3 regions of the Priestia sp. P1_B12_1 genome follow, and region 1 is predicted to be linked to each of the others. Evidence: riboswitches for the same ligand, from Rfam matches in the RefSeq annotation. Region 1 holds a riboswitch; each other region holds the start of a gene.
What was found. Region 1 has a riboswitch for cyclic di-AMP ahead of AC1D0Y_RS01620 (APC family permease). Riboswitches for the same ligand answer to the same signal wherever they lie in the genome.
Positions count from the first base shown of each region.

Region 2: linked by a shared signal. The riboswitch ahead of AC1D0Y_RS00670 (potassium channel family protein) and the one ahead of AC1D0Y_RS01620 (APC family permease) in region 1 are both predicted to bind cyclic di-AMP.
Region 3: linked by a shared signal. The riboswitch ahead of kdpF (K(+)-transporting ATPase subunit F) and the one ahead of AC1D0Y_RS01620 (APC family permease) in region 1 are both predicted to bind cyclic di-AMP.

Region 1 is NZ_JBFTZR010000001.1:293,604-304,389, forward strand. It holds gene AC1D0Y_RS01595 (magnesium transporter CorA family protein) at 1-433, shown strand, start outside; gene AC1D0Y_RS01600 (glycosyltransferase family 39 protein) at 650-2,155, shown strand; gene AC1D0Y_RS01605 (GtrA family protein) at 2,176-2,568, shown strand; gene AC1D0Y_RS01610 (glycosyltransferase family 2 protein) at 2,565-3,542, shown strand; gene AC1D0Y_RS01615 (cation diffusion facilitator family transporter) at 3,581-4,558, opposite strand; gene AC1D0Y_RS01620 (APC family permease) at 4,668-6,494, opposite strand; cyclic di-AMP (ydaO/yuaA leader) riboswitch at 6,657-6,798, opposite strand; gene AC1D0Y_RS01625 (N-acetylmuramoyl-L-alanine amidase) at 6,990-8,024, opposite strand; gene AC1D0Y_RS01630 (hypothetical protein) at 8,189-8,323, opposite strand; gene glnA (type I glutamate--ammonia ligase) at 8,946-10,280, opposite strand; gene AC1D0Y_RS01640 (MerR family transcriptional regulator) at 10,364-10,771, opposite strand.
Region 2 is NZ_JBFTZR010000001.1:112,226-123,011, forward strand. It holds gene ggt (gamma-glutamyltransferase) at 1-1,491, opposite strand, end outside; gene AC1D0Y_RS00650 (tetratricopeptide repeat protein) at 1,900-2,397, opposite strand; gene AC1D0Y_RS00655 (YjcZ family sporulation protein) at 2,572-2,658, shown strand; gene AC1D0Y_RS00660 (YjcZ family sporulation protein) at 2,848-2,928, opposite strand; gene AC1D0Y_RS00665 (TrkH family potassium uptake protein) at 3,255-4,574, opposite strand; gene AC1D0Y_RS00670 (potassium channel family protein) at 4,578-5,237, opposite strand; cyclic di-AMP (ydaO/yuaA leader) riboswitch at 5,362-5,506, opposite strand; gene AC1D0Y_RS00675 (carboxymuconolactone decarboxylase family protein) at 5,622-6,080, opposite strand; gene AC1D0Y_RS00680 (Lrp/AsnC family transcriptional regulator) at 6,201-6,656, shown strand; gene AC1D0Y_RS00685 (peptidyl-prolyl cis-trans isomerase) at 6,932-7,834, opposite strand; gene AC1D0Y_RS00690 (S1C family serine protease) at 7,831-9,105, opposite strand; gene AC1D0Y_RS00695 (response regulator transcription factor) at 9,328-9,999, shown strand; gene AC1D0Y_RS00700 (sensor histidine kinase) at 9,996-10,786, shown strand, end outside.
Region 3 is NZ_JBFTZR010000006.1:101,856-112,641, forward strand. It holds gene AC1D0Y_RS19670 (hypothetical protein) at 43-480, opposite strand; gene nfsA (oxygen-insensitive NADPH nitroreductase) at 574-1,311, opposite strand; gene AC1D0Y_RS19680 (putative quinol monooxygenase) at 1,341-1,625, opposite strand; gene AC1D0Y_RS19685 (ArsR/SmtB family transcription factor) at 1,830-2,144, shown strand; gene AC1D0Y_RS19690 (CHY zinc finger protein) at 2,164-2,499, opposite strand; gene AC1D0Y_RS19695 (undecaprenyldiphospho-muramoylpentapeptide beta-N-acetylglucosaminyltransferase) at 2,677-3,744, shown strand; cyclic di-AMP (ydaO/yuaA leader) riboswitch at 3,903-4,045, shown strand; gene AC1D0Y_RS19700 (hypothetical protein) at 4,118-4,255, shown strand; cyclic di-AMP (ydaO/yuaA leader) riboswitch at 4,271-4,413, shown strand; gene kdpF (K(+)-transporting ATPase subunit F) at 4,784-4,864, shown strand; gene kdpA (potassium-transporting ATPase subunit KdpA) at 4,889-6,550, shown strand; gene kdpB (potassium-transporting ATPase subunit KdpB) at 6,572-8,647, shown strand; gene kdpC (potassium-transporting ATPase subunit KdpC) at 8,661-9,227, shown strand; partial or broken gene kdpDN (KdpD-like non-kinase potassium sensor) at 9,281-10,423, shown strand; gene AC1D0Y_RS19730 (CBS domain-containing protein) at 10,459-10,786, shown strand, end outside.

The sequences.
Region 1 (10,786 bases):
AAATTCAGAGGGCATTGAACGACTAATCCGCTCTATTACCGTGTTTTCAGGTAAATATTTATTTTTAGAAATTAGCTCTCGCACAGAAGGTCAAGAGTTTTCTGAGCTCTTTAAAAAAATCTTTCATATCAATTCTCTTTATCAAGAAGTCAAAGAAACCCTTGGTACTTTGTACCAAAATCAAGAGAAAATCGCAGCCAAACGTCACAATTACTTATTATTAATTTTAACGATTTATACGGTTCTTTCCGGTATTTACGGAATGAATTTAGTTATTAGCAAACTAAAGGGAAACATCAATTGGGATAGCATGAAGCAGTTTTCTATCTTTGAATATATCGCTTTAATAGTAGCTCTGTCAGGAATTCTGATCAGCATTAGTCTCGGAGTGAGTTCCCTATGGAATTTATTAAAAGATCGGTTTAAAACATAAAAGCTGTTCGCATACGTATGGATGCAAACAGCTTTTTCTATTACAAAATCGTTTTCCTACTCGGCTTACCCTTTTATCAAACGTTATGCCGCTGTCGTAATTTCAGAACAATCTAACATTATACTCTATAAGAAAAATATATACAAAATAATAAAATATGGTATCATAGGGTAGGAATTTTGTACCTTATCTTTGAAATAATTTGCAGGAGGTAATATGCTTAAATCATTTTTATCCAAAAGCCTGATCTTTTTATGTGTCATTATTCTTACATGGTCTCTATGGGGCAGTTATAATGCGATGACAAATTCATTGGAATTAAAGGGCTTGGCTTTAAGTAATTCATTTATTATTGAAGGAATCTTTATCACTTTCCTTGTCATTTTTCTAATAGCTATTGCAAGTAGATACATGAACAAAACTGTTTTTTTTATTTCACTGATCGTTTTGACCTTAGGTATTCGACTAGCATGGATGCTTTCTGTTCAAACGCCTGTAAAATCTGACTTTCTTGTCATGTTAGATGCCGCGCGTAATATCGCAAAAGGAAATTATGAATTTAACCAAAGCGTTTATTTTACTACATGGGTATATCAGCTAGGCTTTTCATTCTATGAATCTGTTATTATTCGCTGTTTTGGAGATAATATTTTCATATTAAAATTGTTAAATATTTTTTATTCCACTGGAACCGTTATTTTTATTTATTTAATTGGCGCGAAAGTATTTAACGAACTTGCTGGGAGAATGGCAGCTTTTCTATATGCGTTCTACATTCCGAACATTCTCTATAGCTCAGTGTTAACTAATCAGCATTTAGCTACTTTTTTATTTTATGCAGCTTTTTACCTTATTATAAAAAGATTTGCTCATAACAAGTTTAGCTGGCTTTATATTGGCCTTCTATTGTCGTTAGGAAATTTAATGCGTCCTCTAGGACCCATTATTATCGTCGCTGTTTTCATTTATTTCATCTTGCAAATTCTTCAACCTTACATTAAAACGAAGAATGCTGCTGAGTTAAAAGCTCGTCGAAAGAAAATAGGAAAAAAACTCGTAGGCATACTGGCTACTTTTTTTATTGCAAATGCGCTGATCAACTATTCTTTTGTAGCTAGCGGCATTTCTAAATATCCTTTAAGTAACAGAGATCCTTTATGGAAATTCGTCATTGGCTTTAATTACGAAACAAGCGGTTCCTATTCTTCAGAGGATGCTAGTCGTTTTATGGGTATGCCAATTGGAGAAAAACGAGCTGAAGCAGAAAAAGAGGTAATTAAAGAACGGGTAGCAGATAAAGAGCAGCTTTTAGATCTCTTTCACATTAAATTCCTAAATATGTGGGGAGGAACGGATGCATCTACATTTTGGAGCATTTCATTAACTCCTCAAGAAGATGTACCTTTTAATAAAGAGAAATTAATTAGTGCTGCTCAAAGTTATGAAAGAATCATTTACGTTTCAACTACTATTCTTTCCATTATTGGCCTTATATGTTTATTCGTGAGGAAGCAGGATAAATATCCATATACACTGTTTTTATTACTAATCATAGGATACGTTCTTATTCACTTGCTTATTGAAATTCAAACTCGCTATCGATTCTTTATTTTTCCAAGCTTTATGCTGCTCGAAGGATTTGGTATTTCAGTGATTCTATCCTATTTAATAGTACGATTTACTAAAAATAAGCCCAAGACAAAATGTGAAGAGATAAATTAAATGGAAGGGATTATACAACCGTGATAAAATTCCTGAAATTCGGTTTTGTAGGTATAATGAATACCCTGCTCACTATTATCAGTTACTTAGCACTCATTCATTTTGATATGAATTATATATTGGCTAACGTACTATCTTATTTTATTGGCGTTATAAACAGCTACTATTGGAACAAATCGTGGGTGTTTCAAGCAACTGTACATAAATGGATGCTAGCTCAATTTTTCATCGTAAACCTTATTACTTTAGCAATTAATACAAGCTGCTTATTCCTTCTTGTACACTATACACCTGCTAATCCAATAATCGGACAACTGTTGTCTACTTGTATAGGAATGTTTATCAATTTTTTCCTTAATAAAATATGGACGTTTAAGCACACAAACCATCGCTCGATAGGAGGTAAAGCATGAAAGAACTAATTTCAATCGTGGTACCTATGTATTTTGAAGAAGAAGTAGCTAATGAATGCTACAATCGCTTGCTTTCGGTCATGCATAAAAACCACATTAACTATGAATTCATTTTCGTCAATGACGGCAGCACCGACCGAACAATTGAAATCTTGAAAGACGTAGCGGCTATGGATTCTAACGTAAAAGTTATTGATTTTGCTCGTAATTTCGGGCACCAAACTGCCGTAACAGCAGGCATTGATTATGCTCAAGGTGATGCTATCGTTATTATTGATGCGGACTTACAAGATCCGCCGGAAATGATTCCCGAATTAATTGCTAAATGGCAGCAAGGCTATGAAATTGTATATGCAAAGCGCAAGAAACGAAGCGGAGAGACCTTTTTTAAATTAGCCACGGCTAAGTATTTTTATCGCTTTTTAAATTATATGTCCGATATCGAAATCCCTAAAGATACGGGAGATTTTCGTATTATCGACCGAAAAGTAGCGGATGTATTCAAAAAAATGACTGAACGCAATCGGTTTGTACGAGGAATGATGTCTTGGATTGGCTTCAGGCAAACATACGTAGAATATGAGCGTGATGAACGCTTTGCTGGTGAAACAAAATATCCTTTAAAAAAGATGATCAAGTTTGCTTCAGATGGAATTATTGGGTTTTCAACGAAGCCTTTGCGTTTAGTAATGGTTATTGGCTTATTATCGGTTTTTGTATCACTTTTAGTGTTAAGTTATTCGATTGTTGTTTGGCTGATAGGTAAAAATATTCAGCCTGGCTGGACTTCTATTATGGTAGCTATCACCTTCTTTAGCGGTATTCAGCTACTTGGTTTAGGTTTAGTCGGACAATACATCGCAAGAATTTACGATGAAAGTAAAAATAGACCTATTTACGTTGTACGTGAAACCATTAACTTCTCGAAAGCTTCAACAGATTCTCCAAACGTACGTGAAAAAGTATATAGCTAAAAAAACAAGGAAGAAAACAGTTGTTTTCTTCCTTGTTTTTATTCTTTTTGAAGCTGTAAATCACTTGGCGCCCAGTCCGGAATTCCATTATCTTCATCAAATTCAATAATGACATCCGTTACTCCTTTTTCCTGTAAAATACGATTTTCCAGACGATCTTTAATATCATCAGCTTCTGCCACTGTTAAAGAAGGATCAATTTCTACTTTTAATTCAACGTGAAGCTCTTCCCCTTCTTTCATCACCATTAACGTTTGAATATCACGCACTTGTACATCTTGCATGACAATCGCGCCAATTTTTATTTCCATTTCTTTATCTGCTTCACCAAGGGCTCCAGCAGCATTATCTAAAAATACTCGTCCTACTACAAAAAACATCATAAGCCCAATTAAAATAGAAGCAATTCCTTCAGCTTGGTGAAAAGGTGTAAACCGTGAAATGAAAACGGCTATTAACGCCAATACGCCTCCTCCAGTAGCTACCAGATCTTCCATAAAGACCAGCTTGGTTGCTGGCTTTGCTTTCTTTAAATGAACAAAGCTGTGCGTAAAAACATTGACCTCTGCGGTATTCATTCCGACATCGTGCAAAATTTCTTTCATTGCCTTAAATAAGACAAACATCTCAAGCAATACCGAGATGCCAAGTACTGCAATATTTAAAATAAAGCCTGAAGACTTCGTTGGATGAAGAATATGGTGATATCCTTCTTTAATCGTTTCAAACGCCATAATCCCTACTACAAGAACTGCTCCTAATAGAACAAGATTAACCAATCGGCCGAAACCATTTGGAAATCGTTTGGTCGGGGCTTTTTTACTTAATGCCGAACCTATAAAGACAAAAAACTGATTAGCTGCATCTCCTAAGCTGTGCATCGTTTCAGCAAACATTGCTACATTCCCTGTTAAAGCGAATGCAATCCCTTTAATAATGGAAATAATGGTATTCACTATAGCGGCCATCATAGCCGATTTATTTCCTTTTCGCAACAATTTAATTAATTCACTCATACAATCCCTCCGTTTGCGCCTTTGATGAGATTCGATTACGGTTAGTGTATGTGAATTTAAAAATTAAAAACCTCCAACATCTAAGTTGGAGGTTTTTAGTCATGTTTCATTATTTTTTAAAACGATACGGTACAGTTGTAACGATTACGTTTTTACGGTAAAGCAAATGTGCTTTTAACAGTAGGCTGGACTGATTGTGCAGGATATTTTGCCAGCTTTTTTTCGTAATGAATTGCGGAATAACGACCGTAATAGCCATATTGTTTTCCCGCGCTTTTTCCTCAGCCATATCGATGAATCGAAACAGCGGCCGCACTAAGCTGCGGTATTGAGAATGAAACGTAACAATACGAATATCGGGCTGCCACTTCTCCCACTTCTCTTCCATTCTCTTTTCGCTTTCTCGATCAAAGGCCACATGCACTGCAATAACGGTATCACCAATCGTTCTTGCATAATTTAATGAATTTTCTACTACCTTTGTCATTCCTGCTACAGGAACAATGACCACACTTCCTTCAAGCTTTCCAATCTTTTCTCCTTGCTTAATGCGAAGCTGTTCTCCTACCGCTTCATAATGCGTATGAACGCGATGGAAAATATAGACAATAACCGGCAAGAAAATGAGCACGGACCATACTTGTGAAAACTTCGTTGTAAACAAAATGATTAGCACCGTTAAAGTAATGAGGGCACCAATTAAGTTAATGGTTAGCTTCCCTTGCCAGCCGGCCGGCTTTTCTCTAAGCCATTTGACAATCATTCCTGTTTGAGAAAGCGTAAATGGAATAAACACCCCGACTGCATAAAGAGGAATTAATTGTTCAGTCGCTCCTTTAAAAGCTACGATTAAGACAATAGAAGCAATTCCAAGGGTCACAATTCCATTTGAATAGCCTAGTCGATCGCCACGAATTTGAAACATTCTTGGCATGTATTTATCAGACGATAAGTTCACAGCCAGCAAAGGGAACGCTGAAAAGCCCGTATTCGCCGCTAGCACTAGAATTAGAGCTGTTGTACCTTGAATAAAATAATAAAATCCATTTCGTCCAAACACACTCGATGCAATTTGTGATACAACCGTTTCATCTGCTTTTGGAGAAATACCAAGCCAATAAGCTAAAAACGTGATGCCAGAAAATAAAACGGCTAAAATACCGCCCATCAGCATTAATGTATGAACCGCATTTTTTGCACCTGGCTCTTTAAAGTTAGGCACTGCATTTGAAATAGCTTCTACACCTGTCAATGCCGAACAGCCTGATGAAAAAGCTTTTAATAATAAAAACAAACTAATACCTGGCACTACTGTACCGAGAGATGGATGAAGCTCAGGTGAAACTTGACCTGTCGCTATTTTAAAAAAGCCTACCGCTATTAACAAAATAAGAGCAATAACAAATAAATAAACCGGATAAGCTAATACAGAAGCGGATTCTGTTACACCGCGTAAATTTAAGACGGTAATAAAAATCACCAGCAAACACGCAATTACTACATTGTAATGATGCAGCGTTGGAAAAGCCGAAGTTAAAGCATCGGTTCCTGCTGAAACACTCACAGCAACTGTTAAAATATAATCCACCAACAGTGATCCTCCAGCGATAAGCCCAGGATTTTCTCCTAAATTGGTTTTGGAAACAATATAAGCTCCTCCGCCTTGCGGATACGCATAAATAATTTGACGGTATGAAAGAATTAAAGCCGTCAGCAGCACCAATACCCCAATCGCAATTGGAATCGAATACCAATAGGCAAGCACGCCCACTGTTGCAAGGACAATCAAAATCTGTTCTGTTCCATAAGCCACTGAAGATAAGGCATCTGATGATAAAATAGCCAGCGCTTTAAGCTTACTAAGCTTTTGATCGCCTAACTCTTTTGTTTTGAGCGGCTTTCCAATCAATAATCTCTTGAGAACTGAATAGTTCACGTAATTTCCCTCCGATGATTGCTTAGCTACTATTCACTGTTCGTTGCTAAGCTCCGTTACAAGTTCATGAATAAGTGATATTATCCCTAAAAAATACCTTTTTATGTTAAAAAAGCGCACAAAAAAAACACTAAGGGTTCTCAGCGTTTTTACACAGCTTAAACCTCCTCTCCAAAACGCTTATGGGGTTAGCTGTCGGATTCGGGCTATGAGAGTAGCCCTACCTTTTAAAAAAGGATTCACCCCAAGTGACAATGCACAAATTTGGGTCCCCCACTTCTGACGAATTAAGCGATAACAGGTCAATATAATTTTCGGTTAAAGGGTATGATTGATAACAAGTTTCTTTCATAACTATCCTTTGTTCTTAGATAATATACTCCCGTACAAATGGTTTGTAAAGCATTATTTTACGTAAACGATAAAATAGTACTTAAGGCGCTTTTAAGGGGAAAACAAAAGGCCTTCTGCCTGCTTACAGAAGACCTGCTTTCTTTAACTTTTTGCTTTTAAAACGGCTGCTAGCTTGTTTTTCGTTTGAGGACCATAAATGCCATCTACATCATAAGGAAGATACACAAGCTGAAAACGTCTGACTGCATCTTTCGTTTGTACTCCATATATTCCGTCTACTGACCCTACTTTAAAATTAACCGCGTTTAATGCTCTTTGAATCTGTTTCACTGCTTCTCCAGAATCGCCTTGTTTTAAAATTCCATTAGGAAGTGGATATTGTTCAGAAGGTGGTGTTGGAGATGGTATTGGTGAAGTTCCTGAAGGAATAACGATTGTTTTTCCAACCTGCAGTGTTAACGGATCAGAAAGCCCTGTATTCGCTTCTTGAAGCGCCTGTACTGTTATTTTGTACTTCTGTGCAATACTGTAAAGCGTATCTCCTTGCTTGATCGTATACGTTTTTGTACCCGGTTCAGAAGGCGATGGATTCGGAGTTGGTGTTGGATTTGGGTTTGGAACTGCACGACGAGGTAAATTTAAATATACGGCAATTCCTTTTGCATACGATTCACCCATGCTTTTTAAAAAAGCTTCATTTTGAAGAAGTGCTGCATCTGTACTGTTATCAATAAAAGCTATTTCAGTTAGTACTGCAGGCATATTTGTTAAGCGAAGCACCGCGTAATTGGCTGATTTTCGACCGCGATTCGGATGATTATACGACAGCAGCGCTGGCTGTACTTGGCCGTGGACAATCGATTGAAACGTTTTACTGGCATTGCTAGCGCTTCTATAAACATAATCTTCGTACCCTGTTCCTCCACCGGCATTTACGTGAATAGACATAAATGCATCTGCGCCCCACGAATTAGCTTGAGAAGCGCGCTGAGATAACGATAAAAAAACATCTGTGGTACGAGTGGTTTTAATTGTAAAATCACTGTACATGCTATTTAAATAGCTTATTAAATATTGTTGGATTTTTAAAACTAAGTTTTTTTCATACAGTCCGTTTGCTCCAACCGCTCCTGCGTCTGCCCCACCATGTCCTGCATCAAGATAGATTTTTTTCATATTACTTGTCCCTCCTTATTTTTAACATATGCATGGGGGAAAAAAGTGCTACGTATACTAGCCTACTTAGTGAAAAATTACTAAAAAAGGAGATTGAGACATAACGACATCACTTCAACCTAAAAACGAACAAATGGGATAAATGCGCTAGTATGGATGGCTTGTTACATCGCTGTTGATTTCCGTGCAAGGCTTCGCTTTCCGCGGGCGGCTGGTGAGCCTCCTCGTCGCGTGCGCTCCTGCGGGGTCTCACCTATTCCGCTTTTCCCGCAGGAGTCTTCGCCTTTCCCTCCAATCAACTGCTAGAAGCAACTAAATAGATGAAATCTACGTTCACCCTACCAATAAAAAAATCCGCACAATTCATCGTGCGGATCTTCTCTCCCCCCTAACATATTTTTGGTCCAGATTCTATTCTGGTTGATTAAAGTATAGATCAAGAGGGTCTATTATTTATAACGTTAAGACCTATTTAAAAAGCAGAACGCCTATAACAATGAGAATAATCCAAATTGGAATGCTTATTAATATGCCTATTACTAAACCTTTGAAAAAATTTCCTTCTTGCATTTTCATTCCATTCCTCTCCAACAGTATTTTCTAATGATACTACGACTGGCTGAAAATTCTCTGAAGTTATACTGAAGTGCAGAGTGAACACATAAACAATCTCTCTATCTGTTATACACTACTTTTACATATAGATTCAATGAGACAAAAAGCTTATCCTTTTTAATTCATATAACTAAATTCTTTCCTGTATCTAACAAAACAATAAAAAGCCTCCCGTAAATTGTACGACAGGCAGCTATACTTATTTTATGAACAGTTTAGTTCAATATTTAATATGCGCAATGTTATTCATTTTGAAAACAAAAAAGTCCGAGAGAACGTATAAACGATCTCTCGGACTTTTAAGAATTAATATTGGCTCATGTATTGGTCACGTTCCCAAGGATGAACTTGTGTACGGAACATATCCCATTCGATTTCTTTCGCTTCAACGAAGTGCTCTGCTAAGTGTTCACCTAATGCAGAAACCATAACTTCGTTTGATTGGAAGCTATCTAAAGCTTGAGCTAATGTTGCAGGTAAATCTACGATACCTTCTTCAACACGCTCTTCTTTTGTCATTACATAGATATTACGATCGATAGGTTTTGGAGCTTCAAGGTTGTTCTTGATTCCATCTAAACCAGCTTTTAATAGAACAGCCATTGCTAAATATGGATTAGCAGCTGGGTCTACGCTACGTACCTCAACACGAGTTCCTACGCCGCGAGAAGCTGGGATACGGATTAATGGGCTACGGTTACGAGCAGACCATGCAACATAACAAGGAGCCTCATATCCAGGCACTAGACGCTTATAAGAGTTTACAGTAGGATTTGTTACTGCTGTAAAGCTGTGTGCGTGCTTGATGATACCTGCGATAAATTGACGAGCAGTATCACTTAGCTCTAGATTACCGTTTTCATCATAAAATGCGTTTTGACCATCTTTAAATAATGAAACGTTACAGTGCATACCTGAACCATTCACACCAAATAATGGTTTTGGCATAAATGTAGCATGTAAGCCATGTTTACGTGCAATTGTTTTTACAACAAGTTTGAACGTTTGGATATCATCACAAGCTTTTAATGCAGCAGCATATTTGAAGTCAATCTCGTGTTGTCCAGGAGCTACCTCATGGTGAGATGCTTCAATTTCAAAGCCCATTTCTTCAAGCTCTAATACGATGTCACGACGGCAGTTTTCACCAAGGTCAGTTGGCGCTAAGTCGAAGTAGCCACCTTTATCATTTAATTCTAATGTAGGTTCGCCTTTTTCGTCTAATTTGAATAAGAAGAACTCTGGCTCAGGTCCAAGGTTAAAATCAGTAAATCCTAACTCTTCCATCTCTTTTAACACACGTTTTAAGTTATTACGTGGATCGCCATCAAACGGAGTTCTATCTGCATTGTAGATGTCACAAATAAAACGTGCTACTTTACCTTTTTCAGATGTCCAAGGGAAAATAACAAATGTATCAATGTCCGGGAATAGGTACATATCTGATTCTTCAATACGTACAAACCCTTCAATAGAAGAACCGTCAAACATCATTTTGTTGTCTAACGCTTTTTCTAATTGACTTACTGGAATTTCAACGTTTTTAATTGTTCCTAAAATGTCAGTGAACTGAAGACGAATATACTTTACATTCTCTTCTTGAACTTTGCGGAAAATATCTTCTTTTGTGTACTTTGCCATCGTGTGATCCTCCCCTAAATCTCTATATAATATTTATAATCTATACCCCTCATATACGAACGGCATAAATATTGATAACTTTATTAATGAAAGAACCTGGACATATCTCCTTGATTTAAAGTTGCTCGATTAAAACGGCCTGCTTGCATAAGTTCTGCACGAAGCATTTTTCGCAATTCATCGTCCGTTAATTCTGGCTTTGCTGTTGCTGCCACAACTTTTTCTTCTTGCTTATGCCCTTTTTGCTCCTTTTGAAGATGAAACAGCTGTTTTACACCTGCTAAGTTTACACCTTGTTCAATAAGATCACGGATTTCAAGCAGCTTATCAACATCGTTAAATGAGAATAATCGTCGATTTCCCTCTGTTCTTACTGGTGCAACTAATTCATGTTCTTCATAGTAGCGAATTTGGCGAGCCGACAACTCAGTTAACTGCATCACAATTCCAATTGGGAAAAGTGGCGTATTTCTTCGAATGTTGTCACTCATTTCAGTTCCTCCTTT
Region 2 (10,786 bases), 180 kb from region 1:
CATCTTATGGTCAATAACATTCATAATTGTTTCTGCTACAGACGCAATGATGGTGGGGCCTCCCGGTGAACCAATTGCCATAAACGGCTTTCCGTCTTTTAACAGGATCGTTGGAGACATGCTGCTTCGAGGACGTTTTTTAGGCTCAACCTCGTTCACGCCTCCCGGAGTGGCATCGAAATCCGTCATTTCATTGTTGAGCATAAATCCGTAGTCAGGAACCATAATTCCTGAACCAAAAACTTGTTCAATGGTAGTCGTGTAAGAAACCATGTTTCCCCATTTGTCTACAACAGAGAAATGAGTCGTTTGGCCGATTGGATTTTCTTCCTTTACTGTTGCTTTATTTGGATTTTCTTTTCCTTCATATTTCCAAGGGTCTCCTTCTTTGACATTAGGCGTTGCTTTGTTTGGATTAATTAATTTACGACGTTCTTTAATATAATCTTCATCTAACAGTCCTTTTTTCGGCACTTCGTAAAAGTCTTCATCTGCCATATACGCCGCGCGGTCCGCGAAAGCTAAGTGCATCGCTTCCGTTAAATGCTGCAAATACTGAGGCGTATTGGAACCCATTTTTTCTACATCATAACCTTCCATTAGCTTTAAAATCTGCTGAACGGTTAATCCGCCGGAGCTAGGAGGAGCCGCACTAACCACATCGTAGCCTCGGTAAGTTGTTTTAACCGGCTCACGTTCTTTTACAACGTAATTTTTCAAATCATCCATGGTCATGCTTCCATCGCGTTTTTGAACTTCTTTAACAAGCGCTTTTCCAATTTCTCCTTTATAAAGAGCGTCTGATCCTTCTTTTTGAATAAGCTTTAATGTTTTAGCAAGATCCGGCTGAACAAGCTTATCTCCTTCTTTTAACGGCTTGCCATTCGGCACGAATACATTACCGGCCGTTTGGTATCTTTCAAGCTTGTCCACATTTTCATCAATGTACTGAGCCATCGACCAATTTACTTTGATTCCTTGTTCTGCTTGAGCAATAGCTGGTTTAATAACATCTGATAAGTCCATGGTTCCATAATCTTTAAGGGCTGTTTCTACTCCTTTTAGCGTACCAGGAACTCCAACTGCCTTTCCTGTTATGTGACGCTTACTGAAAGGGATGACTTTTCCTTTTGAATCTAAAAACAGCTTAGGCGTGACATCAGCTGGTGCCATTTCACGGCTGTCTAACATCGTAATTTTATCTTTCTTTTTTTCATAAATCATCATAAAGCCGCCGCCGCCGATACCTGACATCATCGGTTCCACAACGTTTAGAGATAATTGAATGGCAGCTGCCGCATCTACAGCGTTTCCGCCTTCAGCTAAAACTTTCCTTCCCGCTTCAGCAGCCAGTGGGTGAGATGCCGCTACAATTCCTTGTGTAGCACCTCGTTTCATTGAATGGTCGACACCCGGAACTTCAGCAGCAGCTGGTGTGACAACTAAACTTAAACTAAATAATGCAATAACCAACATCTTCATAACCTTCATCTGGGTCTCCTCCTTCAAATACATTATTTCACATCGTCTGAAACGATGGATTTCACAAAGAATAAATTGGTTTATTATGATATTTTTTACATATGTGTATAAATAAAAAGCAAAGTAAATCAGACCTTTGCTTTTTTAGTTAATTGCATGTTTACCTTTTTCTCTATTCATTTACAATTATCTATATTTTCCAACAATTTATCCATAGGCTGATAGTTTCTTACTATTTTTGGAATTATGTAGACTGAACGCTCTAATAATGTAGAAAATCTAGCAGTTAAGAAGTCGTTGGACTTACATGCATTTCTTAAAATTTTTATAAATATTCTTATTGTTATATAAAAAGCAATTCTTTATGAAAATCAGCATATGTTTCCTCAAAACCAAAAATAAAACAGGACTTTTGATTCACCGTCCTGTTTGCAGCATGTTTTCGACTTTTTTAATATCTCCGTGAGTAGGATTGATTTCTCGGGCATAGGCGATTTGTTCTTTCGCTTTTTCCATTTCTTTTAATTGAATATAGGTTTTGGCGAGTTCGAGCGGCAGCATAATCCCTTCAAAACCAAGATCTTGCGCCCGCTGCAAATAAGACAGCGATTTTTCGTAATTCCCTCCAAACATAAGCGGAGTTTCCCGGTATTTTATTCCTCGAACGAAGTGCGCCAAGCTTGAAGATGGATTTAATGTTAGTGCCTGATGAAGAGCTCGGTCCATTTCTAAATTTAATACCATTTTTTCAAAGATAATTGATTCTTCGATTTGCTTTGCTAAACAAACCGCTAAGTAACAGTACAAATCAGATGCTTGAGGTTTTTTCTTCATTTCTTGTTGAATTTCGCGTTTGACCTCTCTCCACTTTCCCTCTTCTAGCTGATTCATGACGTATTCTACATGTATTCCCACCACTTTGCCCTCCTTTTCCTCTTTATCATAAAGGATTTCTGCACAAATGAAAAAAGTAAGTGTTCTTCATTCTTCTCAAAAGATCGTTACCGTTAAAAAATAGGCAAATTTCTCAATCACTTAACCCAATTAGTACATAGGATATAGAGACTTTTACTAAAGGAGGTTACACATATGGGCGCAAAAGGCGGTTTTGGTTTTTCATTTATCGTTGTTTTATTTATTCTATTAGTAATCGTAGGGTGTTCTTGCTACTACTAATTTCTAGAGGGGATGAACATCATTCATCCTCTCCTATTTCAAAAAAAACCATGCTTTCGCATGGCTACATACCGATTAGATGAATGAGTAGAGGAACTCATTGTTCGGCAATATTGAAGAAATTTTTGGTTTTTACTTCCGCCTAGTATGCCCTTTTTGACGGGAGCTATGCGTAAATAAAGTTAACGTTTAAAAGCGAAAGCCAGACGCACCTACAATAACAAGTAAAACAAATAACACAACGATTAACGCAAAATTTTGTTTTCCCACGTACCATCCCTCACTTCCTATTATCTGCTTTTAGTGTATGCAACAGCTTGGCAAAATGTTTAGGACAGGGGTGCGGATTTTTCCAATGAGAAAAACCTTCAAATTTCGCCAAAAAAAGTGAATCATATTTTTATTTCTTTCGTTATATATAGTAAGAGATTTTCTACTATAAAAAAGGGGGACCTTTAATGCGCCGACATTCCAAATTGCCCATTGTTCTTGTCTTTGCCTTCTTTTTATTCATCGCAACTGTTTTGTGCGTAACCTCTTATATGTCTTGAACGTATAAATAATATAAAAAAATCGCCTTATCGAAGGCGATTTTTCTACCCTAGCATTATATCTTCATTTGGATAACGAACAGCTTCGCGCTTTTGCTTAGATAATGAAAACGCAAGCGTTAATGGCCCCACTTTTCCTAAAAACATGATAAAGATAATAATTACGCGTCCAAAGTACGAAAGTTCAGGAGTTGCTCCCATTGATAAACCTACTGTTCCAAACGCTGAAACAACTTCAAACATAATTTTTACAAACGGAAGGTTTTCCGAAATATTTAACAGGAAAATGGCCCCAAATACAAACATAATTGAAATCATCGTGATGGCTAGTGCCTTAAACACGTGAAGAGGAAGAAGTCGTCTCTTTAACAGCACAATATCTTCCCGGCTTCGTAAAAATGCCCATACAGAAAAAACAATCACCACAAACGTTGTTAGTTTAATACCGCCTCCTGTTGACGCACTTCCTGCACCAATAAACATTAATAAGACCATTAAAAAGACCGTTGCATCATGCAGGTGAGCTAAATCAATTGTATTAAATCCAGCGGTTCTTGTCGTTACCGCTTGAAAATAAGAAGCCCATACTTTGTCTCCTAATGATAAATTTCCGAGCGTATGCGAATTGCTGTACTCTAAGAAAAAAATAAAAAGCATGGCAATCACATTAATCGCAAACGTGCTGATAATCATAATTTTTGAATGCAACGTTAGTTTTTTATACGATTTTTTCACCCACATATCAGCAAGAACGGTAAACCCTAACCCGCCAATGATGAACAAAAAAGAAATCGTTATGTTAATAATAGGATCTCCAACATACTGTACTAAGTTATCAGACAGTAGTCCAAACCCTGCGTTATTAAAAGCTGAAATTGAATGAAACAAGCTAAAGAACAGCCCCTTAGACCATCCGAATTCCGGAACCCAGCGTATCGCTAAAAAGATAAGTGCAATAAACTCAATTAAAAATGAAAAGATAAACAGCCTTTTAACTAGCAGGACAACTCCGCCGACGCTTGTTTGATTTAATGCCTGCTGAACGAGCATACGCTCTTTAAATCCAATTTTTTTACCTAGCATCATAAAAATCAACACGGCAAATGACATAATGCCAAGACCGCCTATTTGAATTAACAGCATAATGATCGTTTGACCGATGACGGTAAAACGTGTACCTGTATCTACGACGGCTAAGCCGGTCACTGTCATAGCGGAAGTAGATGTAAAAAGGGCGTCTACCCATCGGATTGGCTCAGTAGTAGAAAAAGGCATCATCAATAGAAGAGCACCCATAATAATTCCTCCGCCAAAAATGGAGACAAGCAGCTGCGGAGGGGTGAGTTTAATGATTTGTTTTTTCATGAGTTAAACTCCTTCTTCTTCAAAACGGTTCAAATCGCGGTTATGTCCGATAACAATCAGCATATCTCCTTGTTCAATTATTTCATGCGCGGTAGGCGAAATCACCATTTCCCCGTCTTTTCGCTGAAAGCCGATAATGTTGCAGCCGTACTTGGCACGAATGTTTAAATCAAACAGCGTTTTATTATGAAGTTTCTTAGAGGCGACAATTTCGACAATACTATAATCCTTTGATAATTCAATGTAATCAATGATTTTTTCTGACACTACGTGATGAGCAATACGTTTAGCAATATCACGCTCAGGATGAATGACTTTGTCTGCTCCTATTTTCTCCAGCACTTTTTGATGATACATATTCACTGCTTTTACCCATACTTGCTTAACGCCCATATCTTTTAAAAGCATCGTTGCGAGAACGCTTGCTTCGATATCATCCCCAAACGAAATAAGAGCATGATCAACATTGCGGATACCTAGCCCCTTTAAGCTAGCTTCATCAATCGCGTTTGCTTGCACAACATATGTAGCTGAATTGCTAAATTTATTTACTACCTCCTGATTGCGGTCAATAGCGAGCACATCCACATCCAGATTAGCAAACTCTTCAACCAAACTGCCTCCAAAACGACCTAATCCCAATACAGCAAACTGTTTTTTCATAATGTATTTATTCCTTTCTTCAACTGCTGTGTGTTCTCTTAGCTTATACTTTTTCTAAAAAATTACATATTTTTCTTAAAAAAAGCGCAAAAAAACACAGGAAGGCTCCTGTGTTTTTTCACACTCTTCCCCCTCAAAACGCTTGCGAAGTTAGCTGTCGGGTTCGGGTTTTAAGAGTAACCCTACCTTTTTAAGGATTCACCCCAGAGCACAATATGTGCGTAAATAATGGGTCCTCCGCTCCGTAATGGATTAAGCGATTTTTATTCAAATATCTATGATCTATTTTTTAGAATAATCGATTCGATTCATGATACGTTTCACTTCACGAAAGCTATCTTACTCCTGTGAATTTTGTCTGTCAAGATATTTTTAGCAAAGACCTCACTTGCGCTGCAAGCTGCAAAAATCATATAAATCTAAACTGACAATCATTTTGTGAAATTGATCAAATAAATTAATAACAGCCAAAAGCTCTAACAGCTGTATATCACTGTAAAATTTCTTTAATTGATCCATATCAGCATCGGTCAACTCCCTTGGACGCACTCGGTATACATCAATAAATCGAAACAGCAGTCGATCTTTTTTTTCCAGCTCTTTTTCTCTTAACACTTTTTGATTAAGCGTCTCATCGCCTACATATGACATGCTCATACACGTCTCACAGCCGTTAACACCTGCTAGATAAAGCCTTATTTTTTCCTTAGTCTCTTTTTCTACTATATCGCTGTTCCAAAGCGTGTTGTAAAGCTCATCATACAGTCTTTTTACATGCGGAATTAAATTCAATGCTTTTTCAAAATTTGTTCCCTCTTCGTTTGCTAACAAAACTCTTGCCATTTTTCACTCACTCCTTTTTAATTATTATAGTAAGAAAAATGGGAATTTTAGATTACATATAAAACATCTTATCGACTATTACTAATCAAATGAAACGTTAATGAGAAAGAAGGTTTTCAATTGAAAATTGATGAAATTGATTTATCGATTTTGCAGGCGCTGCAGCAAAACAGCCGCCTTTCCTTACGAGAGCTAGGAAAACAAATTAATTTGTCTCCTCCTTCGGTGGCAGAGCGAGTAAGGCAGCTAGAGAGCTTTGGCGTTATAAAAGGGTATACGATTGATATTGATTATGAAAAGCTGCATTTGCCCGTGTCGTGTTTTATTGAAGTAACGATGAAAAACGGAGAGCACGAGCGTTTTAAACGATTTATTTCTCAGTATCCCTACGCTTTATTCTGTGAACGCATCGCCGGGCAAGCCTGCTTTATTACAAAGCTTCAGCTTCCTCACCTGCACATACTCGAACAATTTATTAACGAAATTACACCTTATGCCAAAACGATTTCACACATCGCCCTTTCTCACGTAGAGATGGCTCCTGCATTATTGAGTCATTTAAAAGATGAAAAGTGATTGAAACGTAACGAAAAAATCCGAACGATGAATCGTTCGGATCTTCTTTCCACTAAACTACTTTTGTCCCAAGCTCTTTTTATTCGTCCAACAGCATAAAAAATAACCCTCCAAAGCTGGAGGGTATAAATTTTCCGAATAATGAAAGTTTTACAACTTCATTTTAACAGGTGCCGACATTTCTGTCTACTTAAAAATGTAAAAGAGCTCTCTATTAATAGAAAGCTCTTTTACCTGCTTGTTTTTTGAAAACAATCAATCTATATAAAAGGGAACTACCTAAGGTTGAAAGTCACGTGAAACCTTGGCAGTTCATCCTGGATATACCGGTTGATATGATTCAAAACAAGTTCTTTCATCATTTCTTCTTTGACTTCTAATTCCGTTTTTTTATCTTTTTGTTTTAAAATGAGAATGTAATAGACTTTACCCATTTTAATGGGCTCACTACTCTCTCCGATGTGCTGTTTTTTTAACACATCTATAAAAGAAGGAGATAGACTTGAAAGCTTTAGATTATCAGCATTCTCTATTTTGCTCACTGTCTGGAATTCAGCATATTTTTTTTGAACGTCCTGAAGCGATGTTCCCTTTTGCAGTTCAGCCGCAGCGGCATCGGCATCATGTAAAGTGGAAAAAGCCAGCTGCGTAAAAGATACGCGCGTTAGATCGTTTTCAATACGTTTATAGTAAGCAGTTAGTTCATCAGACGTAATTTGTTTACGGAAATATTCTTCTAATTTAAACTGATTCGTTAGCTGGTTGGTTACATCACTGGAACGAATATTTAACACTTCATAACCTTGTTTTCTTGTATCCTCGTCATATGAGCGTTTAATTTGCTTCCACATATCCTCGACTTGTGTTTGTACTTCATCGCTTGTCTTTAGATGCGAAATTAAGATTTTTTGCATAACAAGCTGCCGCAATAACTCTTTGCGGTAGCTTGTATCATTTAACGGAGCGTCTGGATTCAAGAACCCTTCAACGGCTAAAAAACGGTTGAATTCAGCTCCTGTCACCTTGCCTCCCCCATATGCTGCCAGTTCTTTGGTAGAAGATAGCTGACTAATTTCTACAGAAGGAAACATCGTATTTGAATGCTTCCCTCCGCAGCCGGTTAAAAATCCGAACGCTGTTAATACTGCTAGCAGCAGCTTTAACGGTGTTGAACTCATCCATTGTTATCCTGCTGCTCTGAAAGCTTTAGAGAAATGGTTTGTTTTTTTCCATTTCGATACACGTCTAATTTCACTGTGTCTCCTACTTTACGTTTTGTGTATAGATATTGACGTAAATCACTGGATGTTTTGACTTCATTTCCATCGATGGCAACAATCACGTCTTTTGATTGTAAACCTGCATCAGAAGCAGAAGAGAATGGTTCAACCGTCGTTACGACAACTCCTTCAGACGTATCGCTTGTTAGGCCTAGCTGGTTTTGTTTTGTTGCAGCTGAAAGCTGACCTACATCTTGAAGACCTACCCCCATATATGGACGCGTTATTTTTCCGTTTTTCATCAGCTGTTCAATCGTCGGCTGCACTTCATCACTTGGAAGAGCAAAGCCGATGCCTTCTACATTGTCTTCTGAAATTTTCATACTGTTGATGCCGACTACTTCACCGGAAGAATTGATAAGTGCACCGCCGCTGTTTCCTGGATTAATCGCCGCATCCGTTTGAATTGCATCTACGTTCCAATTTTCTGAAATAGGGACAGAGCGTTTTGCTGCGCTCACAATACCTTGTGTGACCGTACGAGAAAATTGTTCACCAAGAGGATTTCCGATTGCAAGCACCGTTTCACCCGCTACTAAATCCGATGATTTCCCGAACTTCGCCACTTGTTCAACATTTTTGTCAGACATCTCAAGCACCGCTAAATCCGTTAGCGCGTCAGCTCCGACAATTTTAGCTTTTTCTTTTTGTCCATTTGAAAGTGACACTTCTACTTCGCTTGCGCCGTCAATAACGTGGTTATTGGTCACAACGTATGCTTTTCCATTTTCTTTTTTGAAAATAACACCGGAACCCGTTCCTGCTTCTTGCGTTTGGGTATCTCCAGAAAATGGATTTGTTTGCTGCTGAATATTGTTCACGCCTACAACAGCAGCTGATACTTTATTTACAACTGAAACAAGATCTGACTGATTGACGGTTGTGCTTACTGTTCGAGGCGTTGTGCTCGTTGTTGTTGCCGTTTGAGTCTGCGTTGTTTGATTCGCTGTTTGCGTATCAGCTGAATCCATTAACCCCAGCTGGGGAGCACCGTATAACACAATTCCTCCTCCAAGTACTGCTCCGGCGATAGAAGATGCAATCACTGGAAATAAGCGTCTTCTTGGAGGCTGTGATGATGACGCAGGCTGATACTGATCGTAGCGCTGCTGGCGATTTTCGTATTCTTCTTTTCGTTCTTGCTCTCTTTCATAATCACGTGGATCCATGAAAAACACTCCTTTTAACGTAGCAAATTTTATGTTATCTATACTATAAAATAAAAGTTTGGGATAAGTATCAAAACAATGTGTGAAATTGTGAAAAATTTCTTTATAACAGCAAACACGTAGTATAATAGCGGGTACATAGACCTTTAAAGACACGCGCATGGATGGCGCAATATGCTTTATTTACCTTAATTTTCATATATTCAGAGGAAGGTGTCAAATTTGAGCTTTACACTATATTTAGTAGAGGATGAACAAAATTTAAACGAAGTTTTAACCCTTTACCTTCAAAAAGAAGGCTGGGACGTTCGCTCATTTTTTAACGGCACGGAAGCCAAAGAAATGATTGCAACTCCTCCGCATCTGTGGATTTTAGATATTATGCTGCCTGACATTGACGGGTATCAGCTCATTCGCGAAATCAAGCAGCAAACGCCGCAAGTGCCTGTTATTTTTATCTCAGCCCGCGATGCCGATATTGACCGGGTTCTTGGGCTTGAAATGGGCAGCGACGACTATTTATCAAAGCCTTTTTTGCCTCGTGAACTAGTTATTCGAGCAAACAAACTGCTAAACCGCGTATATGGTTCCAATCAAAAGAAAACCGATACCATTACGCTGACTCCTTATGAGATCGATTTACATACCCGTACAGTCAGTGAAGATGGAAAGCCAATTGATTTAACGTCTAAAGAATTTGATTTTCTTGTCACTATCTCAAAAGACCTTGGACAGGCTTTTTCACGGGAGCAGCTGCTGAATCTCATTTGGGGAGAAGATTATTTTGGCACAGACCGAGTGGTGGATGATTTAGTAAGGCGCGTGCGTAAAAAAATGCCGCAAGCACGAATTGAAACGATTTACGGATATGGATACCGGATGATGAAAGCATGAAAAACAAGTCGCTTGCATTTCAAATTTGGCTCGTCATCTCCGGTATTTTACTGCTTATTTCAATTTTGCTCGCTATTTTATTCCCAACGACGCTCAGGCAGTTTTTCACGAATGAAATTTATACCACTATTGAAAATGAACAGCATATTTTAAAAGAATACGGCCTGCCAAGCCGCTCAGGTGAATACTACTTTAGCAATGAAGACAGTGAACCAACACTTGGCAATCGAACCGTGGATCATATTTTATTGCCTGAACATGCGGATATCTCTTATTTTTCATCACGGGTGTTGCCTCAAGACTTTTTGAGAAAAGCACAGGAAGATGCAATCAATCAGCGAAAAATCGTCGCTCGCTATGAAAAAGATCTTGGCAACCGGACGCTTTTTTATGTAATACGAAAAGTAAGTGTAAACGGACAGCCTGCTTTTTTACTTTCATTTTCGTGGGATACGTATCGCAACGCGCTCACTTCTACTCTGTTTAAACAGCTGCTTCTTGTAATTTCAATTGTATTTCTATTCAGCTGGCTTCCATCTATTTGGCTATCAAGATATTTAAGCAAGCCGCTTGTATCGCTTGAAAAAGATGTGAAAAAAATTGCCGAACAAAATTGGCATGAGCCCGTTACAGTGAACCGTTCAGATGAAATTGGCAAGCTAGGCGCGTCCATCGAGCAAATGCGCAAAAGGCTCGTATCTAAAGATGAAGCACAGCAAACGCTGCTTCAAAATATTTCACATGATTTAAAAACACCGGTTATGGTGATTCAAAGCTACGCTCAGTC
Region 3 (10,786 bases), on a different contig from region 1:
AATAAAATCAACTATTCGTTTGTTTGTTAATTTTTGATGTGTTTACTGAGATTTCTGACGAAAAAATCGAAGAATAGCCAAAATATTGTACAGAGCTGTTAAGAGCCATGTCAGTAAAAAGCCTAGGCCAAGCCCAATATTGGCATCTATATACGTATGCGTGAAGTCATCATATACGACGTAAGAAAGAGGAGCAATCGACAGTAAAAATAGAAGAAAAAACAAAAGCGTTTTCCATTTGTTTAAAGTGAAGGTTAAACAAAAGAAAAGGAAAGCAGCGAACAATAGAAGAGCGTCTCGAATAGCCCAAGGTAAAACGCCGATATGTGGATTAGCGAGAAGAAAAGTCGGAATAATTGAAAGGAGGAAAAGGAGAGAAAGTAAAGTCACGTGAAGAGTGTGCTTTTTTGTAAAAGCCGGCACCAATAAAAACGCTGCGGTTGCGCTTAAAAGAAAATTACAAATTAAAATAAACTCCATATCAACACCTCATTTATTGAGTATTACTTTTAGTCTATTCAGCATGCTGTTAAAGTAGATAAAAAAAGCTGCGATGTTCATCGCAGCTTTTGGTTATTCGAATTTAAATCCTTGTTTTTCAAGCATAGCTCGAACTTCTGGGTAATAAATGGTTTTATAAATAGCTGATACAGTTTGTGACCAGTTGCGGTCATCAGCACCGTTTGTTCTCTTTTTCATATACTCTGCCATTTCAGCATCATAGTCTTGAATCAAGGGCTTTAAGTCGTGATTATAGCTTTCACGATGGTGCACAGCAGCTTGTGGCAATCGAGGTTTTTTCGCAGAATGATCTGCCGAATGTCCAACCACAAGACCGCTTACTGGGAATACGTATTCCGGTAAATCGAGCAGTTCAATGACTTCTAGCGGCTTTCTGCGAATTCCTCCGATTGGGACTGTACCTAAACCGAGTGATTCTGCTGCAACTGTTGCGGCTTCTAAAGAAATTCCAGCATCAGTTGCTCCGACTAAGATTGATTCAAGTCCATCGGTTACGCCAAGAGGGGCATCGTTAAGTTCAGCTGCAATCTTAGCACGATTAAAATCTGCACAAAAGATTAAAAATAGAGGAGCTTGGTCGATCCACGCTTGGTTGCCGGCAAGCTCTGAAAGTTTTTTCTTCTTTTCTTTATCTTGGACGCTAATAATAGTCACTTGCTGTCCATTAATAGAAGAAGCGGCTGACTGAGCAGATTGAATAATCGTATCTAAATGCTCGTCACTTACTGCTTCGTCTGTATACTGACGGATAGAACGATGATCTTGAATTGTACGAATTGCTTCATTCATGATGCGTCATCCTTTCAAAGAAGTTATGATTAACCTTGTAATGTTTTTACATCTAAAGGTGCTACAAGTACGCCAGTTTGAGCAAATGCTACAAAACTTTGGAAGTGAGCTGATTTATTGTGTGCTTGAATTGCTTCTTCGCTTTTCCACTCTTCAATCATCATAAATGTGTTAGGTGTAAAAGCATCTTCAAATAGTTGATAGTTGCTGTTTCCTTCTTCTTGTAAAGAATGCTTAATTAGTTCTTGTACGTTTTCTAAAAATTCTTCTCTTTTTGCTGGGTTAACTTTCATTGAAGCTTGTAAATGAATCATGGGTGATTCCTCCTTTAATAATGATGGTGCTTTATATTATTTGTTTTGTTTTTAATCTTTCATTCAATTTATGATTAAAATGAAGATAAGTTCGAATATCATCGAACAATGAAACTATAACACCGATTAAATAACAGTGCAAGGAATTTAGTTCGAAAGTTATCGAACATTGATACACAAAAGAAGCTGTGTTATATTTTAAGCATGAGAAAACCTTATCAACCACCGAAATCTGAAATTAAATTAACGCCTATTTTACACGCGTTGAGTGATCCTAACCGGCTGCGAATTGTACAGTGTTTAGCGACAAGAAAGGAGCAGACCTGTTCGTATTATCAAAAATTAAATGTATCAAAATCAACGCTATCACATCATATTAAAGTACTTCGCGAAGCTGGAATTATCAAACTACGTATAGAAGGTACGCAGCACTATTATTCCTTGCGTTTAGAAGAACTTGAGGAATTGTTCCCAGGTCTGCTTCCTTCCATTATAAATATAGATGAGCAGTTATTTTAAAAGCTGAACAATGTTTTGTTCAGCTTTTTTGTTCAAAATAAATGTGTCCATGCAGGCTGCATCCGGGATTAAAAGAAGAACGACAGTGAGGGCAAGTCGAGTTACAGGTTAAATATTCATGAATGGATAGCTCATGTTTACATACTCCGCAAAGAATAGCTTTTTCATTAAACATAGCTTTTGGCCACCTTTTAATATCATGATCAGCATGTCCGTTATGACATTGATAGCATGGATAATATGTATTACAGCAATAAAATTTTATTGCAATAATATCTTTATCCGTACGGTAGTGCATGCAGCGCGTTTCGGAATCCACCGTATCACCTTTTACTATAGGTGCAGATTTGTTCATTATCATCACTCCCTATGAAAAGTATAGCATGCTTTTATACGCCTTATCATACATATGTAAAAAGAAAAATGCTATAATAAAACCATCGTTTTACATGTCAGATTGCATGCTAAAAAGATCAGATAAAAATTGATGTCAAAACAGATCCATTAAGTGAAGTAAAGAGAGGAAGAAAAAATGAGTAAGCAAGTTATCGTTTTTACCGGAGGCGGAACAGCTGGACACGTAACACCAAACATTGCCATTATGAAAGAATTAGACAGTGAAAAATGGGATATCCATTATGTCGGTTCTCACAATGGTATTGAGAAAGAATTAATTACAAAATTAAACGTTCCATATCATGCGATTTCAAGCGGGAAGCTGCGTCGATACGTAGATATGGAAAATGTAAAAGATGTATTTCGGGTAGCAAAAGGAGTTGGCGATGCACGTCGCGTGCTGAAAAAGTTAAAGCCTTCTCTTGTGTTTTCAAAAGGCGGTTTTGTCACAGTCCCTGTTGTAATGGCTGCTAAATCGCTAAACATTCCCGTGTTCATTCATGAAAGTGATTTAACACCGGGACTGGCAAATAAAATTGCGCAGAAATTTGCCACTAAAATTTTCACTTCTTTTGATGAAGCGGCAAACTATTTTCCAAAAGAAAAAGTGCAGGTTGTTGGTTCACCTATTCGAAAAGAATTATTTAGCGGAAGCGCAGCGAACGGGGAAAGCTGGCTTCGCTTTTATGATAAGCGCCCAATTTTAACCATTATGGGCGGAAGTTTAGGAGCACGTCGCATCAATGAGATTGTTCGAGAGTCCTTGCCTGAACTGCAAAAGAAATTTCAAATTGTACACCTGTGCGGAAAAGGCAATGTTGATACAAGCCTTGAAAAAGAGTCGGGCTACCGTCAGTTAGAATATGTAAATGAACAGCTTCCAGATGTTCTAGCGGCGACTGATTATGTGATTACACGCGGCGGATCAAATGCTATCTTTGAGTTTTTAGCCCTTCATAAACCCATGATGATTATTCCTTTGTCAAAAGCACAAAGCCGAGGAGATCAAATTTTAAATGCACAGTCCTTTAAGAAAAAAGGCTACTGTATGGTTGTGGAAGAAGAACAGTTAACAAAAGAAGTGTTTTTGCGTGAAGTAAATGAGCTTCAGCAGCAGGCAAGTACGATGAAGCGTACAATGCGTGAAGCAACAAAAACGGATGCCATTTCAATTCTTGTAAATGAAATTGAGAAAATGAGCTAAAAAAAGCGTTCTTATCTCCTCGATAAGAACGCTTTTTTTCTTTGGGTTTATTATTTTAAAATAATGAATAAACAGCAAAAAATAAAGCTTTTAAAATTTCAAAAAATGTTGTTGACAGTAAATTTTAACAGGAGTAAGATTACTCTCATGAAACGTTCCACAGTGAAACGCTGAGTCTTTCCTGAAAGAGAGGGAAAGAGCGGAGGACCCAATTACTAGGGGTGAATCTCATAATTGAGTAGGGTTACTTTCTTGACCCGAACCCGTCAGCTAACTTCGTAAGCGTTAAGAGAGAGGATGGTGTAATCGTGGCCGTTTTCTATAAAAGCGGATAGCGCGTTCCTTTCAAAATATAGGCGAAAGGAGCGTTAACATGCATTTATCTAAGCAAATGATTCAAATGATTGAATATCGTGCAATATGTGATCAGCAATCTTTTGATCTAGCAAACCGCTATTTGTCTATGTTAGCTAATCAAAGTATTAAACGCAGCAGTAAAAACCATAATTAAGTCTAAAAATTAAATAACAAATATACGCTTAATCAATTATGAGCGGGGGACCCAATATTTTGTACGTATGTACTAGGGGTGAATCTCTTAACTGAGTAGGGTTACTTCCATAACCCGAATCCGACAGCTAACTCCGTAAGCGTTTTGGGAGTGAAAAAATTCGTGTCGATCACGGCTTATTTGTCGTGCATTAAACCGCGGAAGAGGACTCTCTTCTGCGGTTTTTTTATGGAAAAATAGGAGAGCAGCTTATGTCTGCACCGTAAAGAGGATATAGTAGGGCTTTTAAAACGAGATCAACAATACGTTAGGAATAATCAAAGATAACCTTTCGCTGCTAGCTCACTTGGGCGTGATGCTTTACGCACGGTAACAGTCACTACGCTTAATCATTGGTGGTAAGAAACAGTTAGGAGGGAGCAACTTGGATATAATCATGCTGGGAACGCTTGTCATATTAACAGCTGCTATGTACGGAATTATTTGCTGGTCGTCTCGTGTAGTAGACGAAAGAGAGGAGAAGTGAACGTGTCGTTCATTTTGCTAGGTATTTCAGTTCTCGTTTTAATTTATTTAGTATATGTACTGTTAAATCCAGAACAATTTTAATAAGCGGAGGAATTAAACGTGGGGATTTTTCTACTATCAGTTGCGCTGCTGCTTGTTTTTGTAGCGCTTATTGCAAAGCCCGTAGGTATTTATATAGCGAATGTGTTTTCAAACGATAAAAACACTAGCTTGGTAGGAAAGATAGAATCGGTGATGTTTAAAGCGGCAGGAATTAAAGGGCATAATCAGACGTGGAAGCAATATGCAATTGCTCTCGTTTTAGCGAATACGTTTATGATTTTTGTGGTGTATCTTATCTTCCGGTTTCAAGGAGTACTGCCGCTTAACCCAAGCCACATCAAAGGAATGGATCCGGCCCTTGCTTTTAACACGGCCATTAGTTTTATGACAAATACGAACTTGCAGCATTACAGCGGTGAATCAGGTTTGTCCTATTTCTCGCAGATGGCAGCCGTTGTATTTATGATGTTTGCTGCACCAGCAACGGCACTTGCAGTAGCAATCGCGTTTATTCGCGGGTTGGCAGGGAAGGAAATAGGAAACTTTTTTGTTGATTTTGTGAAATCAATTACGCGTGTTTTACTTCCTATCGCTTTTATAACCGGCATTTTATTTATGATTTCAGGTGTCCCTCAAACGTTAAGCGGAACGGTGACTGCCCATACATTAGAAGGGGCAACACAGCAAATAGCAAGGGGACCAGTTGCTTCTTTTCTTTCAATTAAAGAGCTAGGCAACAACGGAGGGGGATTTTTTGGTGTTAATTCAGCCCATCCATTTGAAAATCCTAACGCGTTGAGCAATGTATTACAAATTGTCCTTATGCTTTTATTGCCAACAGCACTTCCTTTTACGTACGGAAAAATGATCGGACAGCGTAAGCAAGGCCGCATCTTGTTTGTAGCGATGAGTATGCTGTTTATCGTTATTTTAAGCACAGCGTTTGTAACAGAGTGGGGCGGCAATCCAAGACTTGATGCTTTTCATCTAAATGAAGCGAGCGGTTATATGGAAGGCAAAGAAGTTCGTTTTGGTGTCGGTATGTCGACGCTTTACGCCATCGTGACGACAGCAAGTGAAACAGGTGCGGTCAACACCATGCACGATACCCTTACACCTCTTACCGGGTTGTTAACGCTTGGAAATATGATGTTAAATACCGTATTTGGCGGTGTCGGAGCAGGATTTATGAATGTCATGATGTACGTCATCATCGCCGTATTTTTATCAGGTTTAATGGTTGGAAGAACACCAGAATACGTAGGTAAAAAAATTGAAGGAAAAGAAATGAAGCTCATCGCCGTGACGCTTATTCTGCAGCCGCTGCTAATTTTAGGAGGAACAGCCGTAGCGCTAACTACTCATTTAGGAATAGAAGGTATATCAAACCCAGGCTTTCACGGGTTAAGCCAGGCACTGTATGAATTTACATCATCAGCAGCAAACAATGGCTCTGGTTTTGAAGGACTCGGTGACGCAACTCCGTTTTGGAACATTTCTACGGGAATTGTTATGTATATTGGACGCTACTTCGGACTAATTACGATGCTGGCGGTATCGAGCTCACTAGCATCTAAGCAGCTTGTTCCTGAAACACCTGGGACATTTAAAACGGATACGTCTTTATTTAGCGGCATTTTAATTGGAACTACCGTTATTGTAGGGGCACTTACGTTTTTCCCAGTGCTTGTACTTGGGCCGGTTGCTGAGTATTTGACACTGTAATCAAGAAAGCGGAGGATTATAATGAATAAACGGAATTTTACGAATAATCTTGAATTGGATCGTAACAGTCACATTCAAGGTGCTGTAGATAAACAAACTTCATCGATTTTTATTCAATCAGTAAAGCAGGCTTTTATCAAGCTAAGTCCAAGAACGATGATAAAAAACCCTATCATGTTCGTAGTAGAAATCGGGTTTGTTATTACGCTTTTTTTAGCTGTTGTTCCAGATCTTTTCGGAGAAAGTACAGTAAGCGCAGGCTTTAATATTGCCGTATCTCTCGTGTTATTTTTCACAATTGTTTTTGCTAATTTTGCAGAGGCATTAGCAGAAGGTCGAGGAAAAGCACAGGCAAACTCATTAAAGCAATCGAAAGGTGATATTACAGCTAATAAACTTCAAAACGGGCAAATGATACAAGTTTCGGCATCGCACCTAAAAAAAGGAGATATCGTCGTCGTTTCACAAGGCGAAATGATTCCTGGAGATGGAGAAATCATTAAAGGACTGGCATCTGTTGATGAATCGGCCATTACCGGTGAATCGGCACCTGTTTTGAAAGAAGCAGGCGGGGACTTTAACTCTGTAACTGGAGGTACAAGAGTTGTCAGCGATGAAATTACAGTTAAAATTACGTGTGAGCAAGGTGAATCATTTTTAGATAAAATGATTTCGCTTGTTGAAGGAGCAGAGCGTCAAAAAACGCCAAATGAAATTGCGCTAAATACGGTTTTAACAAGTTTGACGATTATTTTCTTACTAGTTGTTGTGACGCTTCCTGTATTTACAAACTACTTACATTTTCAACTGGACACGGCTATTTTAATTTCACTGCTCGTTTGCCTCATTCCTACGACAATTGGAGGATTATTATCGGCCATTGGAATTGCTGGGATGGACCGAGTTACGCAGTTTAACGTGATCGCTATGTCAGGAAAAGCAGTAGAAGCAGCTGGTGACATTAACACAATCATTTTAGATAAAACCGGCACCATTACGTTTGGAAACCGAATGGCTCATCAATTAACGACTGTAGAAGGCACAGACGAACGTGAACTTTACAAATGGGCGTTTGTTTCTTCTCTTTATGACGAAACACCAGAAGGACGCTCAGTTGTTGATTTTATTCAAAACCGCATGGGGGTAGAAGATCTTAAAAAAACCGAAGGGACGTTTGTTGAATTCAAAGCTGAAACGCGAATGAGCGGCATTGACTTACAGAATGTATCTGTACGAAAAGGGGCAGTGGACGCCGTCACGGCATGGGTAGAGTCAAATGGCGGGATGGTTCCCTCTGATTTGCAGCAAAAAGCAAACGAAATTGCAGGAGCTGGTGGCACGCCGCTTGCCGTCGCCGCTGATGATAAAATTTACGGCTTGATTTATTTAAAAGACACGGTAAAACCAGGAATGAAAGAACGCTTTGAGGAACTTCGTAAAATGGGCATTAAAACAGTCATGTGTACAGGAGATAATCCGCTAACCGCAGCAACCATTGCAAAAGAAGCGGGAGTAGATGAATTTATTGCGGAATGCAAGCCAGAAGACAAGATTCAAGTGATTAAATACGAACAGCAGCAGGGAAAGCTAGTTGCCATGACAGGTGACGGGACAAACGATGCCCCTGCACTTGCTCAAGCTGATGTTGGCTTAGCAATGAACAGCGGAACCTCAGCTGCTAAAGAAGCAGCAAATATGGTGGACTTGGATTCCGATCCCACAAAAATCATTGAAGTCGTTTCGATTGGAAAACAGCTATTAATGACAAGGGGTGCCTTAACTACATTCAGTATCGCAAACGATATTGCGAAATATTTTGCCATTATTCCAGCGATGTTTACCTTGGCGATTCCGCAAATGGAGGCTCTTAACGTAATGAAGCTGAATTCACCTCTATCTGCCGTATTGTCAGCGCTTATTTTTAATGCGGTCATTATCCCGCTGTTAATTCCCTTAGCCATGAAGGGAATTGCGTATAAGCCGATGAGTTCTAACGCCCTATTGCGAAAAAATTTGTTCATTTACGGGTTAGGCGGGGTGTTGGTTCCATTCATTGGGATTAAAGCAATTGACTTACTACTTTCATTTGTAATGTAGAGGAGAAGAAACGATGATACAAACAGAACGAACGGGAAGCATTATTGTTCGCTTAACAATTATGATGATAATTCTTTGTGGTCTTATTTATCCTGTTGTGATGACAGGTATTGCTCAAACAGCTATTCCAAGTAAAGCAAACGGCAGCTTAATCTATTCAAACAACCACCAAGTTATCGGTTCTAAGCTCATTGGACAGCAGTTTACAAGCAATGAATTTTTCCATGGCAGAGTCTCTAGTATCGATTATAACGGGGCAGGATCTGGGTCGTTGAATTTAGCACCTTCAAATAAAGATCTTACGAATCGTATCGAGAAATCCGTAGCGGCGTGGAAAAAAGAAAACGAGGTGCCAAAAGAAGGAATTCCAGTTGATGCCGTCACAAATTCGGCTTCTGGACTCGATCCTGACATTACGCCACAAGCTGCATATGCACAAGTAGAACGAGTGGCAAAAGCGGCGCACATTAAAACCAACATGCTAAAAGAGCTGATCAAAGAACACACTCAGCAAGGAGCTTTTGGTGAAAAACGAGTAAATGTAGTAGAGCTAAATTTAGCTGTTCAACGAGAGCGCTAATTACATGCACTCGCTTCATGTATTGAAGCGAGTGTGCTAAAGGAGTACAAACAATGAAAGAAAAAGAAGCTCATCCATACTTTCGAAGAAAAACTCCGGAAGAACTATTGCGTGAACTTCATGATCAGAAGCGAGGAAAGCTTAAACTTTACATCGGTGCCGCGCCGGGAGTAGGAAAGACGTATAAAATGCTTCAAGATGCGCACGATTTAGTCAAAGAAGGCATAGATGTCGTAGTTGGATATATAGAAGCACACGGCAGGCACGAGACTAAAGAGATGATCGGAAATCTAGAAGTAATCGAAAGAGAAACCGTTTTTTATAAAGGAAAAGAATTGAAAGAGCTTGATTTGCTGGCGATTGTAAGAAGGCGCCCAAAAGTTGTAATTATCGATGAACTTGCTCATACAAATGTTCCGACAAGCCGTCATAAAAAACGTTTTGAAGATGTTTCTTACCTGCTCAACCAAGGCATTTCAGTCATGTCAGCAATGAATATTCAGCATATGGAAAGCGTACATGATCTCGTATATGCCATTACCCAGGTAAAAGTTCGTGAAACAGTGCCAGATTTATTTATTCAGCAAGCAGATGAAATTCAGCTTGTCGATGTTACGCCGGAACAGCTGCAAAAGCGTCTTCGTGAAGGCAAAATATACGAAGTTCATAAAATTGAACAAAGCCTGCAGTCTTTTTTTAAGCTCGCAAATCTCCATGCCCTTCGTGAATTAACGCTCCGAGAAGTAGCGGATGAAGTGGACGGTAAGCTCATTCATGCCCATGAAATTGGCGTAACAGGTATTTGCGAACGCATTTTAGTATGCATTCAATATAGTGGAACAGCTGAAAAATTGATTCGAAGAGGCTGGAGAATGGCAAACCGATTGAAAGCAGATTTGCTGCTGCTTCATGTTTTTACAGGGGAGCAAACTGAAAGGCAAAAAGCACAAATTAAAGAGTGGCGGGAATTTGCTGATCGCTTTCACGCATCGCTAATTGTTGAAGAAGCTAAAAACCAAAAACCAGCTGCAGTGATTGTGAACGTAGCCAAGCAGTATCGCGTTACTCAAATCTTACTAGGGCAATGAGCCAGGACAAGGTGGGAAGAGATTCGAAAAGGGTCTATTGTGAATACGATTATGAGACAGACTTATAACATCGACATTCATATTGTTTCAGATTCAGCAAAGCAATAACAATAAAATGGATGTATACTAAAAGGAGAATATGAGTGAATATTGCGTTTTTTTTACTCCCGAAAAAAGAAGTCGTTACCCTGTCGACACGGTCAACTGTCCGTCAAGCATTGGAGAAAATGGAATATCATCGCTACTCTTCTGTACCGCTCATTAACCAAAAAGGAGAATATGTAGGGACTTTGGCAGAAGGAGACTTGCTATGGAAGCTAAAAAGCCTAGAACATATAGAACTTCATGAGCTAGAACACCTGCGAATTGAAGAGGTCCCAAGGCATCGTGATTATGAACCTATCACCATTAATGATGAAATGGAAAGTATTTTGTCACGTGCGTCTGAACAAAATTTTGTACCAGTTGTAG